Regions from separate parts of the Rahnella sp. BCC 1045 genome, predicted to be linked through region 2. Evidence: riboswitches for the same ligand, from Rfam matches in the RefSeq annotation. Region 2 holds a riboswitch; each other region holds the start of a gene.
What was found. Region 2 has a riboswitch for thiamine pyrophosphate ahead of thiM (hydroxyethylthiazole kinase). Riboswitches for the same ligand answer to the same signal wherever they lie in the genome.
Positions count from the first base shown of each region.

Region 1: linked by a shared signal. The riboswitch ahead of thiB (thiamine ABC transporter substrate binding subunit) and the one ahead of thiM (hydroxyethylthiazole kinase) in region 2 are both predicted to bind thiamine pyrophosphate.
Region 3: linked by a shared signal. The riboswitch ahead of thiC (phosphomethylpyrimidine synthase ThiC) and the one ahead of thiM (hydroxyethylthiazole kinase) in region 2 are both predicted to bind thiamine pyrophosphate.

Region 1 covers NZ_JAFMOZ010000140.1:68,037-72,237, reverse strand. The annotation lists gene thiP (thiamine/thiamine pyrophosphate ABC transporter permease ThiP) at 1-1,533, opposite strand, end outside; gene thiB (thiamine ABC transporter substrate binding subunit) at 1,509-2,492, opposite strand; TPP riboswitch at 2,536-2,790, opposite strand; gene sgrR (HTH-type transcriptional regulator SgrR) at 2,831-4,201, opposite strand, start outside.
Region 2 covers NZ_JAFMOZ010000133.1:91,613-95,813, reverse strand. The annotation lists gene J1782_RS16715 (hypothetical protein) at 1-107, shown strand, start outside; gene thiD (bifunctional hydroxymethylpyrimidine kinase/phosphomethylpyrimidine kinase) at 113-913, opposite strand; gene thiM (hydroxyethylthiazole kinase) at 910-1,719, opposite strand; TPP riboswitch at 1,754-1,855, opposite strand; gene J1782_RS16700 (RidA family protein) at 1,909-2,256, opposite strand; gene J1782_RS16695 (PhzF family phenazine biosynthesis protein) at 2,447-3,238, opposite strand; gene J1782_RS16690 (transcriptional regulator) at 3,265-3,972, opposite strand; gene J1782_RS16685 (GNAT family N-acetyltransferase) at 4,158-4,201, shown strand, end outside.
Region 3 covers NZ_JAFMOZ010000097.1:22,156-26,356, forward strand. The annotation lists gene thiE (thiamine phosphate synthase) at 1-255, opposite strand, end outside; gene thiC (phosphomethylpyrimidine synthase ThiC) at 252-2,204, opposite strand; TPP riboswitch at 2,350-2,476, opposite strand; gene rsd (sigma D regulator) at 2,557-3,066, opposite strand; gene nudC (NAD(+) diphosphatase) at 3,165-3,950, shown strand; gene hemE (uroporphyrinogen decarboxylase) at 4,022-4,201, shown strand, end outside.

The DNA of each region.
Region 1 (4,201 bases), on a different contig from region 2:
CGCCGTGACCGCACCGTCCTGGCTGCGATAGGAACCCATCTGCTGATACAGATAAAACGGCAGGGTGCGGAAATTCTCGTTGCCGAATAAGGCAATCACGCCGAAATCCCCCAGCGACAGCACACAGGCAAATGCCAGTGCCTGTGCGATCGGGCGTTTCAGCGCGCTCATTTCCACCCAACGCAGACGCTGCCAGCCGCGCATATCGAGCGAAATACACAGCGGGTTATAGCGCTCCGCCACATCACGCATCGGGTTATCCAGCACTTTTAATGCGTAAGGTACCGCCATCAGCGCATTGGTCATGATAACCAAAGGCCACGGGGTTTGCGGCAATCCGGTGGTATCACCGAGCAGCAGGAAAAAACCGGTCGCCAGCACGATGCCCGGCATCGCGAGGATCAGCATTCCGCTGAGATCCATCGCCTGCGCCCAGCCATTTTTCTGGCGTAAACGCAGCTCGCGGCTGCTCCACAGCAACATCATCGTCAGCAACACACACAATAATCCGCTGCCCAGCGCGATACGGACTGACGTCCATAAAGCCTGCCACAGCGCGGGCTGTTGCAGCACGCTGACGGCGGCGCGATTTATACCATCGAAAACCACGGCCAGCAGCGGCGGCAGGATCAGCAGTAAAGCCAGAACAATCAGCAGGCCGTCGGTAATGCGGCGCAGCGGGGAATCGTCCGGATTGCGCCAGCGCTGAGCATGGGTCTGACCGACCGGCAGCGCCTGGCTGAGTTTCTGGCTGAGCAGAACCAGCGTCAGACAACAAAACAGCTGGATGAGCGCCAGCGTGGCCGCGCGACTTAAATCGTAGTCGTAACTCAGTGCCTGATAAATGGCGAGTTCAATGGTGGTCGCCTGCGGACCGCCGCCCAGTGAAAGCACGGTGGCGAAACTCGCGAAACACAGCATGAATATCAGGGCAGCGGCGGGGAAAATCTGACGTCGGATCGCAGGCCATTCCACAAAGCGGAATTGCTGCCAGGCATTCATCCCGAGCTGCGCAGCCAGCTGCCGCTGTTCGATGGCGATATTTTCCAGCGCCTGTAATAAAAGACGGGTTGCCAGCGGCAGATTGAAAAATACGTGCGCCAGCAAAATGCCCTGTAAACCGTACGGCGAAAAACGGTAATCCACACCCAGCCAGTTGCAAATCTGCGCCAGCCAGCCCTGTCTTCCGTATACGCTGAGAATGCCGAACACCGCGACTAAAACCGGCAATACCAGCGTCATCGCGCACAATCGTAATAACAGCTGACGACCTGGGAAACGGCGGCGGAAGAGGGTGCGCGCCAGCAAAATAGCGGGCAGCACCGAGCAGAGCGCCGAAAGCAGCGCCTGCCAGAAGGTGAAACGGATGACGTGCCAGAGATACTGATCCTGCCACGCAGACACGCCGCTTATTTGTGGCGCATGACGCCACAACGAGCCTAATGCCAGCGCGGCGACCAGCAGCATCGCCAGTGACGCCACCGCGCCCGGCCACAGCCAGCGGGGGATCAACGGCTGACGGCGTTCTGCCATGCCTGAATCCATTCGCCGCGGTGAGAAGCTACATCCTGTGCGCTGTATTGCAGGGATTTTGCCGGTACGGTCAGCTGTTTGAAGGCATCAGGCAGTGGCGTGCTGATCACCGGATACATCCAGTTGCCGGTCGGAATGACTTTCTGGAAATCTTCAGTAGTGACGAATTTCATGAACTGTTCAGCCAGTTTCAGCTGTTTGCTGCTGGCCAGCTGACCCGCGACTTCCACCTGCATGTAATGACCTTCAGCGAAGTCAGCGGCGGCATAATTATCTTTCTTCTCTTCAACAATATGATAGGCCGGAGAAGTGGTGTAGCTCAGCACCAGATCGCTTTCGCCTTTGAGGAACAGGCCGTAAGCCTCGCTCCAGCCTTTGGTGACGGTCACGGTTTTCGCCGCCAGTTTTTGCCACGCTTCAGGCGCTTTGTCGCCATAGACTTTTTGCATCCACAGCATCAGGCCAAGACCCGGCGTGCTGGTGCGCGGATCTTCGTAAATCACTTTCCATTTCTGGTCGCTGTTGATCAGCTCATCGAGGCTTTTTGGCGGGTTTTTCAGTTTGTTTTTGTCATACACGAACGCGAAATAGCCGTAGTCGTAAGGCACAAACGTCGTGTTATTCCAGCCACCCGGCACCGTCAGTTGAGCATCAGTTTTCGGTGCTTTGGCAAACAGGCCGGTTTGCTCAGCGGCCTGCAACAGGTTGTTATCCAGACCGAGCACTACGTCCGCTTTAGTGTTTTTGCCTTCCATCCGCAGACGGTTCAGCAAAGATACGCCATCTTCCAGCGCGACATATTTCAGTTCGCAGCCGCACTGTGCCTCAAAGGCTTTTTTGATCGCCGGGCCGGGGCCCCAGTCGGCAGAGAAGGAATCGTAGGTATATACCGTCAGAACGGGTTTTGCAGCAAAGGCAGGTGCAGAAAGTAACAGCAGACAGGACAATATTTTTTTCAACTTTGCGCTCCAAAAAAGAAAAGGGGCAAAGGATTTTGAGTGAGCATCGCACAGTCTCAAATCCCTCCGCCGGGGTTAACCGGATCAGGTTCGACGGGTATCAGGTCTCAGCCATCTTTAAACGTGCTGCGCGTGTGTTGATCGGGCGTCGTGCAGTGCTCGAAATGCTCACGTACTTTGTGTACGCTCCGCTTTCTGTGCGCTGTACTTCACCCGCTGAACACGCGCTCGCGGCGTTTAAAAATCGAGGTCATTCTTCAATACAAAAGAAGTCACTCGGGCACCCCGTTGAGAACGGATGTCATTCTAGAGATTAACGGCGCAATGCGATAGTCCGATTAGCTGTCGGGTGGCGCGAACCAGGCAGATTTGAAGTCGAACCAGCCGAGGGTGTTCATCCGCACGCCGCGCATACTGCGCTGGCCTTGTAAAACCAGCCAGTGATGAAACAGCGGATGAATGTGATGGCAGGCGATCTGCTTCTGGCTCCAGTCGGCAATGGAAAGCTTTCCGGCGTGCCATAAAGCGGCGTCTTCATTCATCGTTTGCGGGAAACAATACGCCAGCAGCGGCAGTTCGTAGAATGAGGCAAACAGCGAAAACTCCAGCGGCAACGTGAAGTTGGCGCTACCCAGCCAGAGATCGGTTTTCACGCCGCCGCGGTACCACACCGCATAATCGACAATCTGGATCACCAGCTCAATGCCTTCTGCCGCCAGCAGCGGACGCAGCGCGTTGCAGATAGCGTGATGTTCTGAGTGCTCGTTATAAAACGTCAGCGTGACCTGCGTCAGACCGTCAGGTTTGGGCGGGTGGGGAAGCAGCGCTTTATGATGCCAGCGCGGCAACAGGCCGTACGCCGGCGACCAGTAACGCTGATAAACCGGCTCGGCAGCGTTGAGCAGCGCAATCGGATTGAACAAATCGCACAGCCACTGGCGCGTTTGTGCGTTTTGGCCGACCGGCGAACGCTGGTCGAAAAGCAGGAAATAACAACCTTCCTCAAGGCGGCTTTCAAGCTCGCTTTTGCCGGATTCATCGGCCTGAAGCTGGACGCCGGAATGCACCAGTTCCTCACTGAGTTCAGGTAGAACCCAGATATTGACCTCATCGATCAGCGCCCGGAATCCAAAATATTCGTCAAACGCGCGGATCCGCAGCTGCGTTTTCTGATTTCGTACCACGGCATACGGGCCGGTTCCCACCGGATGGCGGGCAAAATCGGGCAACGACTCCCACTCTTGTGGCAGGATTGTCGCGTGGATATTCCCGAACAGCCACGGCAGCCAGTGGTCGGGCGCGTTCAGATGAATGTCGATGACGTTTGGCGTTAATGAGATCACCGAGACGATATTGCCGAATAAGCGGTGTGATTTGAGACGAGCGAAGGTGGTAATAATATCGGCCATTTCCAGCTCACGACCATGATGAAAATGAATAGCCGGACGCAGATAGAACCGCCAGTGCAGCGCAGAGATTTCCTGCCAGTGATGGGCCAGATCGCCTTCTACTTCCCCGTTTTCCTCATTTATGCGCGTCAGCCCGCTGAAAATCTGTCGCGCGATGTGTGTTTCTGAGCGGCGCAACATGGTGCCGGGCAGCAGATTAAACAGCGGGCGATAGTACAGCACGCGAAGAATATGTTTGCCCTGACGGAAGCTGCGTCCCAGCTGGGATAACAGCATCTGGCGCACCATGTTTTTATCGCC
Region 2 (4,201 bases):
CGAAATTCTACCCGCTAAACCCGTTTGACGCCGTGCATCTGCAACAGGCGCTGACGATGTATCACCAGGCAGAAGAGGCGCTGAGCGAAACCCAGCGCCGCGCCTGAGCGGTTTACCACCAGCGGTGGAAATGATGCACAGGCCCGATGCCGTGGCCGACTTCCAGTGAGTCGGCCTGCATCAGTGCCTGCTGGAGATAATCTTTTGCTTCGCGTACGGTATCGGCCCAGTTGTTATGCCGCGGTCGCAGTGCCGCCAGCGCGGCCGATAATGTACACCCCGTTCCGTGCGTGTGCCGGGTATTCACGCGCGGTGCGGTAAACCGCTCGCGTGAACCGGTCATAAACAACCAGTCCGGGCTTTCTTCATCACTCAGATGACCGCCTTTCATCAGCACCGCCTCACATCCCATCGCCAGTAACGCTTCGCCCTGTTCACGCATTTCTGCTTCAGTCAGCGCCACCGGGCATTCCAGTAACGCAGCGGCTTCCGGCAGATTGGGGGTAATAATTGAAACCTGCGGAATCAGCAAACGGCGCACGGCATCAACGGCCTCCGGCAACAGCAGCGGATCGCCACTTTTCGCCAGCATGACGGTATCAAGCACCACAAAAGGCGGCTGATAATACTTAAGCCTTTCAGCGACCGCTTCAACAATCTGGCTGTTCGCCAGCATGCCGATTTTAGTGCTGTCGATTCGCACGTCGCTGAGTACGGAATCGAGCTGCGCGGCCACGAAATCCGGCTCAATGTTGTAAACAGACTGCACGCCACGGGTATTTTGCGCCACCAGCGCCGTGATAACGCTCGTGCCATACGCGCCGAGCGCCGAGAAGGTTTTGAGATCTGCCTGGATCCCCGCGCCGCCGCTCGGGTCAGTACCTGCTATGGTCAGGGCATTGACTCTTCTCATCCGATTTTTTCCCCGTTCAGCCACTCTTCGCGCATCAAATACAGGTTATCGAGAAACTCTGGCGTGAAGCTGCCCGGCCCTTTCACCACTGCGCAGGCACGCTCACCGGCACAAGACATGACGCGACATGCCGCGGCAACGTTATCCAGACGTTTGCCGGGCAATGCGGCAAACGCCGCAACAACCGCTGATAACGAACAGCCGGTGCCGACGATGCGGGTCATCATCAGATGTCCGCCGGGAACAGACCAGCTGCGTTCGCCGTCGGTGACGTAATCAGTTTCACCGGTGACAGCCACCACCGCGCCGGTTTCCAGCGCCAGTTGCTGTGCAGCCGGTAAGGCAGACAGCGAATCATCGCCGCTGTCTACGCCACGCCCGGACGCACTCAGGCCGCTAAGCGCACGGATTTCAGAGGCGTTTCCGCGGATGGCGGCGGGTGTAAGTTTGATGAGTTCAAGGCAAAACTCCGTGCGCCAGCTCAGGCCGCCGACGGCAACCGGATCCAGCACCCAGGGTTTTCCGGCCTGATTTGCTGCGTGAATCGCTGCCAGCATCGCCTCAGCATGAGGACGGGTCAGCGTGCCGACATTCACCAGTAAGGCATCGGCCACCGCGCTGAACTGCGCGGCTTCGGCCGGGTCAGTCACCATTGCCGGTGAGGCACCGAGCGCCAGCAGAACATTGGCCGTAAAGGATTGCACCACGTCATTGGTCAGGCAGTGAACCAGCGGCGCGGAGGCACGAAGTTGTCGTAAAGAAGCGGCGGATGTTGCGCCGGGAAACACGGAAGGTCGGGTATTCATAGTTCTCCCCACCGGCGCTAAAGAAGGCGGTATCGGGAGAGATACCTGACTTCCCTACGCTGGCATAATCCAGATCAGGTAATACGGGTAAAATCTCAGCCGTTCTTTTGCAAGAGCGGCACCCCGAGTCAAGGAAGCATTATTGGTGGCGAGCCTGAGAAGGTCAATCAGGATTTTTCGTACAGCGTGTTATTTCGCCGCCGACGCAATAAGGTTAATTTCCAGTAAAACATCGACCAGAAGTTCCACGCAAACTGTTGTCCGGGCAGGATATGGCGCGTTGAAATGTTTTACATACGCCTCGTTAAAGGCTTTGAAATCTTTCTTATCGGTCAGGTAAACATTCACGGAAACAGCATCATCGAGTGTCAGGTTATATTCTTTAAGCGATCCGGCTATTTTCGAAAATACCAAATGGGTCTGCGCTTCAATTCCGGCGGGCGTTGTGCCTTCCGCGGTAATCGGTACTTCGCCGGAAACAAAATAAAGATTGCCGCTTTTACGGACTTTGGGAAAAGGTAAGGTCCCTGTGAGCATAATGAATTCCTCGATTCAGACGTAAAATCAGAAGTTTGATATCAGCAACATGCCGTAGAAAATTAAGACAGCCGCCAGCGTGATATAAACTATCCGTGAATCACGGGGATCCACCGGTTTGTTTTTCTCTGTCATATAAACAACTTAGCTATTGGAAATAAATTAATTGAGAGGACTTAAGCGATAGATTTTAATTAAGATAAATAGTACCTCGCATATACAGCGCCGCTTTGCCGCTGATAATCACCCGATCATTTCCGCTCATTTCACATTGCAGTTCGCCTTTACGCGCACCGCCCTGCCGGGCGTTCATCTGCGTTTTATTCAGACGTTTCGACCAATACGGTGCCAGCGAGGTGTGGGCTGAACCGGTTACCGGATCTTCATTCACCGCCACGCGAGGCCCGAACCAGCGGGAGACAAAATCAAAATTATCGCCCGCAGCGGTGACCACCACGCCACGGGTATCAAAAGCATTGAGCGCTGCGAAATCCGGCGCGAGGGCTTCCAGTGCGGCAGCATCTTCAATCACAATGATAATATCATCGGTTTTAAGCACCGCGGTGATCGGTGCTGTCAGCCCAAGTGCCTGAGTGAGTCCGTCTGGCAGCGTGAAAGACACCGGAGATTTCAGCGGGAAATCCATGTGGAAAACCTCATCCTGGCAGGTCACCCATAAATCTCCGCTGCGGGTAGAAAACCGCAGCGATGCGGATTTATCGCCCAGCGCCTGGCTTATCACCCACGCCGCCGCCAGCTTGGCATGACCGCATAAATCCACTTCGGTGCCCGGCGTGAACCAGCGCAGCTCATAATGGTCACCGTTTTTGACGAAGAAAGCCGTTTCGGAAAGATTATTTTCACGGGCAATATTGCTTAAAACGCTGTCATCCAGCCAGTGAGGCAACGGGCAAACGGCCGCCGGATTTCCACTAAAACTTTGCGATGCAAATGCATCGACCTGATAAATTGATATTTCCATTTCAGACTCCTCACTATAAGTGACCACTATTCATCGCCACCGGATTTCTTAATTTCATCCAGATAGTTGTAGATGGTGTAGCGGGTAACGCCCAGTTTGCTGGCCGCCTTTTCAACGCCGCCTTTGACGATAAACATCCCGCGATCCTGCATAACTCTGACGGCTTCGAGTTTCTCTTTTTTATTCATCGGTTTACCCGCTCGCCCCGACTGAGACAGGGAAGAATCAATGATTTCTTCCATCATGGACCCGAGATCGGTTTGGGAATTTTGCGGCGTATTTTCTGAAGAATACTGTCTGAGCAGGCGCCCGAGCGCCGCATGCGCAATTTCAACTTCACTGAGATCAACGTTGATACACAGGCTGGCAAATGCGACGCCCTCCGCGTCGCGATAAACCGTCGTGGCGCTTTTCAGTTTTGTTCCTTTCGCGGTCACTGTTGTGTAATCCGCAATAACCAGCGGTTCTGAGGATGGAGAAGCCGTATTCCGGGCGTTGAGAAGACCGGCGAATCCTAAATCACCGTCCGGGCCGCTGAACATGGAATCCCCTACCGCCCGGCCAGAAACGTGACCATTGGCAATTTTCAGCACGGAAGACGACGGATTTGCCAGGTCATGAACTACGATTTCGGTATTGTTGCCGATGGCCGCCTCAAGAGCCTCCACGGAGGCGAAGAGCGTTTTCAGAACGAGTGCTCTTTCGGCTGTGGCGTCTGGTGGAATTTTGGGCATGGGTGTTGTAGTCCGCGATTGCATTAGATGCAAACACAATATCAACCGAATGTTGAAATATCAATTTTTTGTTGATTAAATCACACGTGTACCATAAACCAAATTGAACTCCCGCAAAGTCGCTGGCAGTATGGCTCAGTGAAGTGAACGTTCTCTGCCCTCATATTTTCAAAGGAATTCACTCTTTGACATCCCCACTTAACATACGCCCTTACGAAGAAGCCGATCG
Region 3 (4,201 bases), on a different contig from region 2:
CACGCCATATGCATGATGCTTCACCGCCAGACGCCAGTAATCGTTGATGAACAGCCGCGCCTGATATTTTTTTCCCAGCGCGATAGCCTCGATAATTACCGGTTCGACGTCTTCATCGGGTAAATCTTTCACCCGCAACTGCAGCGTTTTCACGCCTGCATCGAGCAGACGGGCGATCCATTCCACCGTATCGACAACCGGATATAAACCAAGGTGAAAAGGAACGGCGGGGAAGGGCTGAGCTGACTGATTCATTTGTTGATCTCCGTGGCAGGATGATAAAGCTCGCCGCCGCGTGAACGGAATTCAGCTGACATTTGTGCCATGCCGGATTCAACGAGTTCGATGGGCCGGGCTTTAGCTTCCAGCGCGGCGGCGTAATCGCGAACTTCCTGAGTGATTTTCATTGAGCAGAATTTCGGGCCGCACATCGAACAGAAGTGGGCGACTTTGCCGGATTCCTGCGGTAACGTTTCATCGTGGTAGGCGCGGGCAGTGGCCGGGTCCAGAGCCAGATTAAACTGATCTTCCCAGCGGAATTCGAAACGGGCTTTGGACATGGCGTTGTCGCGGATTTGCGCACCCGGATGGCCTTTGGCTAAATCGGCGGCATGTGCTGCAATTTTGTAGGTAATCAGACCCTGCTTAACGTCTTCTTTATTCGGCAGGCCGAGATGCTCTTTCGGTGTGACGTAACACAGCATGGCACAACCGAACCAGCCAATCATCGCAGCGCCAATACCGGACGTGAAGTGGTCATAACCGGGCGCAATGTCGGTCGTCAGCGGCCCGAGCGTATAGAACGGCGCTTCGTGGCATTGCTCGAGTTCTTCCGTCATATTGCGGCGGATCATCTGCATCGGCACATGCCCCGGCCCTTCAATCATCACCTGCACGTCATATTCCCAGGCGATTTTCGTCAGCTCGCCCAGCGTGTGCAATTCTGCAAACTGCGCTTCGTCGTTGGCGTCCTGAATCGAGCCGGGACGCAGACCGTCACCGAGAGAAAGCGAGACATCGTAAGCGGCGCAGATTTCGCAAATCTCCCGGAAATTTTCATACAGGAAGCTTTCGCGATGATGTGACAGACACCATTTCGCCATGATTGAGCCACCGCGCGAAACAATACCGGTCAGACGTTTGGCGGTCATCGGCACATAACGCAGCAACACGCCAGCGTGAATGGTGAAGTAATCCACACCTTGTTCCGCCTGCTCCAGCAGGGTGTCGCGGAACATTTCCCAGTTAAGGTCTTCGGCCACACCATTCACTTTTTCCAGCGCCTGATAAATCGGCACCGTACCGATCGGCACCGGGCTGTTACGCAGGATCCATTCACGGGTTTCATGGATATAGCGGCCGGTGGAGAGATCCATCACCGTGTCCGCGCCCCAGCGCGTCGACCACACCAGTTTTTCAACTTCTTCTTCGATGGATGACGTCACCGCCGAGTTGCCGATATTGGCGTTCACCTTCACCAGAAAATTGCGGCCAATGATCATCGGCTCGGATTCCGGGTGATTGATGTTGGCGGGGATAATCGCGCGACCGGCGGCCACTTCCTGGCGAACAAAGTCGGCGGTGATATTCGCGGGCAGGTGCGCCCCGAAGCTTTCACCGGGATGTTGCTGGCGCAGGACTTCTCCGCGGATCCGCTCACGCCCCATGTTTTCGCGAATAGCGATGAATTCCATCTCAGGGGTAATCATGCCCCGTCGCGCATAATGCAGCTGTGTGACATTTTTACCGGCAATGGCTTTTCGCGGGCGCGGAAGATGTTCGAAGCGTAAATGATCCAGCCCTTCGTCGGCCAGGCGCTGCTGAGTAAAACCGGAGCTGACTTGCGGAAGTTCTTCGGTATCGGCGCGTCCGGTTATCCAGCGGGCACGCAATTTTTCAAGACCGGTATGCACGTCGATGGTCGCAGACGGGTCGCCATACGGTCCGGCGGTGTCATAAACCGGAATCGCTTCGTTTTCTTCAAACTGCGGGTTGTCTTTTCCGCCGCCGACCAGCGTCGGGCTGAGCTGGATTTCACGCATAGGGACACGAATACCGGCGTTGTCGCCCTGAAGATAGATACGTCGGGAATTGGGAAAGGCTTCGCCCTGCAAGCTGTCGATAAATGACTGTGCCTGTGCGCGTTGTTCACGGCGGTTAGCGGGCTTTTTTTCGGATGTAACGGGTTTCTGGGTACTCGACATAGCAAATTCCTTGTGTTGTTTTCACGCCAAAAAGCGTGACAGAACGTAATGGAAAATTGCTTGTCTGGAGGTTTACGGCAGGAGTAAAAATGGGCGGTTGAACGCTGGCGGCCGTTTGCAGGCTGATGCCAAATCGCGCTAAACGCATAACATTACTCTTGTTCCCTTCGCGGGTACTAACCCGATCAGGTTCCGCGGATCCCGAATTAACGGTCTCAGCCTGGCATCATCTCCGCGAGGAAATTTTGCACGAGGCACTCCGACAAGAAGCCTCAATATAGGAGGCCGTTGTAAAAACTACAACCCTGAGCAGGGTTTTTATTGTGGCAACGTGTTGTGCAGAAGTAACACGTTACGCGGGTCTGGCAAGATGCTCTTCGTTTGCAGAAGGCAATTCTTTGCGACTTTCCGGATCAAAGGCCAGAATGATCAGTTGATCCTCAAGCTGAAAACGCGCATCCAATGCTTCACCCACATCGGATAATGCATAATGAAATGCGAAAGCATTGTCATCATCAATATCATTTTCGGTGTAACTGTCATGGAAAGCCATGATAGCTTCAGTATTGAGCTCGAGTGCAGGGTATATTTTCGCAGCCTGTAATTTTATCTCTGCACCTTCCACTTCATCGATGACCCGTTGATAAAGATGGAAATGACCGGCAGAAAGGTAATCCACCAGGTTATGGCAAAAGTTGTCCAGCGCTTTTTCATTCAGCGGTGTATGTTTTTCTTTATTGGGTTTCAGGCCGACCAGTGTGCAGTAAGACACCAGCAATTCTTTACGCGCGTGCAGCCATTGATCCACTAACTCATTACTGCCACCAACGCGTTGGGTCAGTCTTTCCAGACGATTTAGCATGGTTGACTCCGTGAGCGAGAAAAAAGTAACCAAAGGTTACTAATATGTAAATATCAACCCCAGATTGTCAGTCTCGTCGAGGTTATGCAACAACAATTATGGAATTACAGATCACAGAAGAACATACCGGCTGGTGGGTAATCAGCTATGAGGGCAAGCTGTGGCTGCCCGAAGGTGAACTGCCGAATGGCAGCGCTGCGCAATTTTCTCTGACGGGCAAAATCGCGCGTCAGATTGGTGAATGGCAGGGCGAACCGGTGTGGATGGTACGTCAGGCGATGCACAATCACATGGTATCTGCACGGCAGATGCTCGATCAGGATCGCGGGCTATTCCAGCTGGTCGGGCGCGGCGTGCAGCTGTCGGAATTTTACCGTTCGCACAAGTTCTGCGGCTATTGCGGCCACGAGATGCACGTCAGTAAAACCGAATGGGCCGCGCTGTGCGGGCATTGCCGTGAACGCTATTACCCTCAAATTGCGCCCTGCATTATTGTCGCCATTCGCCGCGGTGATGAGATTTTGCTGGCGCAGCATGTCCGCCACCGCAATGGCATTCATACGGTTCTGGCTGGCTTCGTGGAAGTCGGGGAAACTCTCGAAGAAACTGTGGCGCGTGAAGTCATGGAAGAGAGCAATATCTGCGTGAAGAATGTCCGTTACGTCAGTTCCCAGCCGTGGCCTTTCCCTAATTCGCTGATGATGGCGTTTATGGCCGACTACGACAGCGGTGACATCGTGCATGATCCGAAAGAGCTGCTCAACGCAGGCTGGTATCGCTTTGATCAACTGCCACAGTTGCCGCCACCGGGGACCATCGCCCGCCGGCTGATTGAAGATACGGTTGCGCTGTGCCGCGCAGAAAGAGATGAAGACGACGTGTAGCAGGAGTGTTGCATGCTAGAATGCCGCCAGATTATTTTCGGGCGGCCCGAATATTGAAGGAAAAAGACAGAATGAATGAGTTGAAAAATGACCGCTACCTGCGCGCCCTGTTACGCCAGCCTGTGGATATCACACCGGTCTGGATGATGCGTCAGGCGGGCCGTTATTTGCCAGAATACAAAGAAACCCGCGCTGTAGCCGGTGATTTTATGTCGCTTTGCAAGAATGCAGAGCTGGCCTGCGAAGTGACC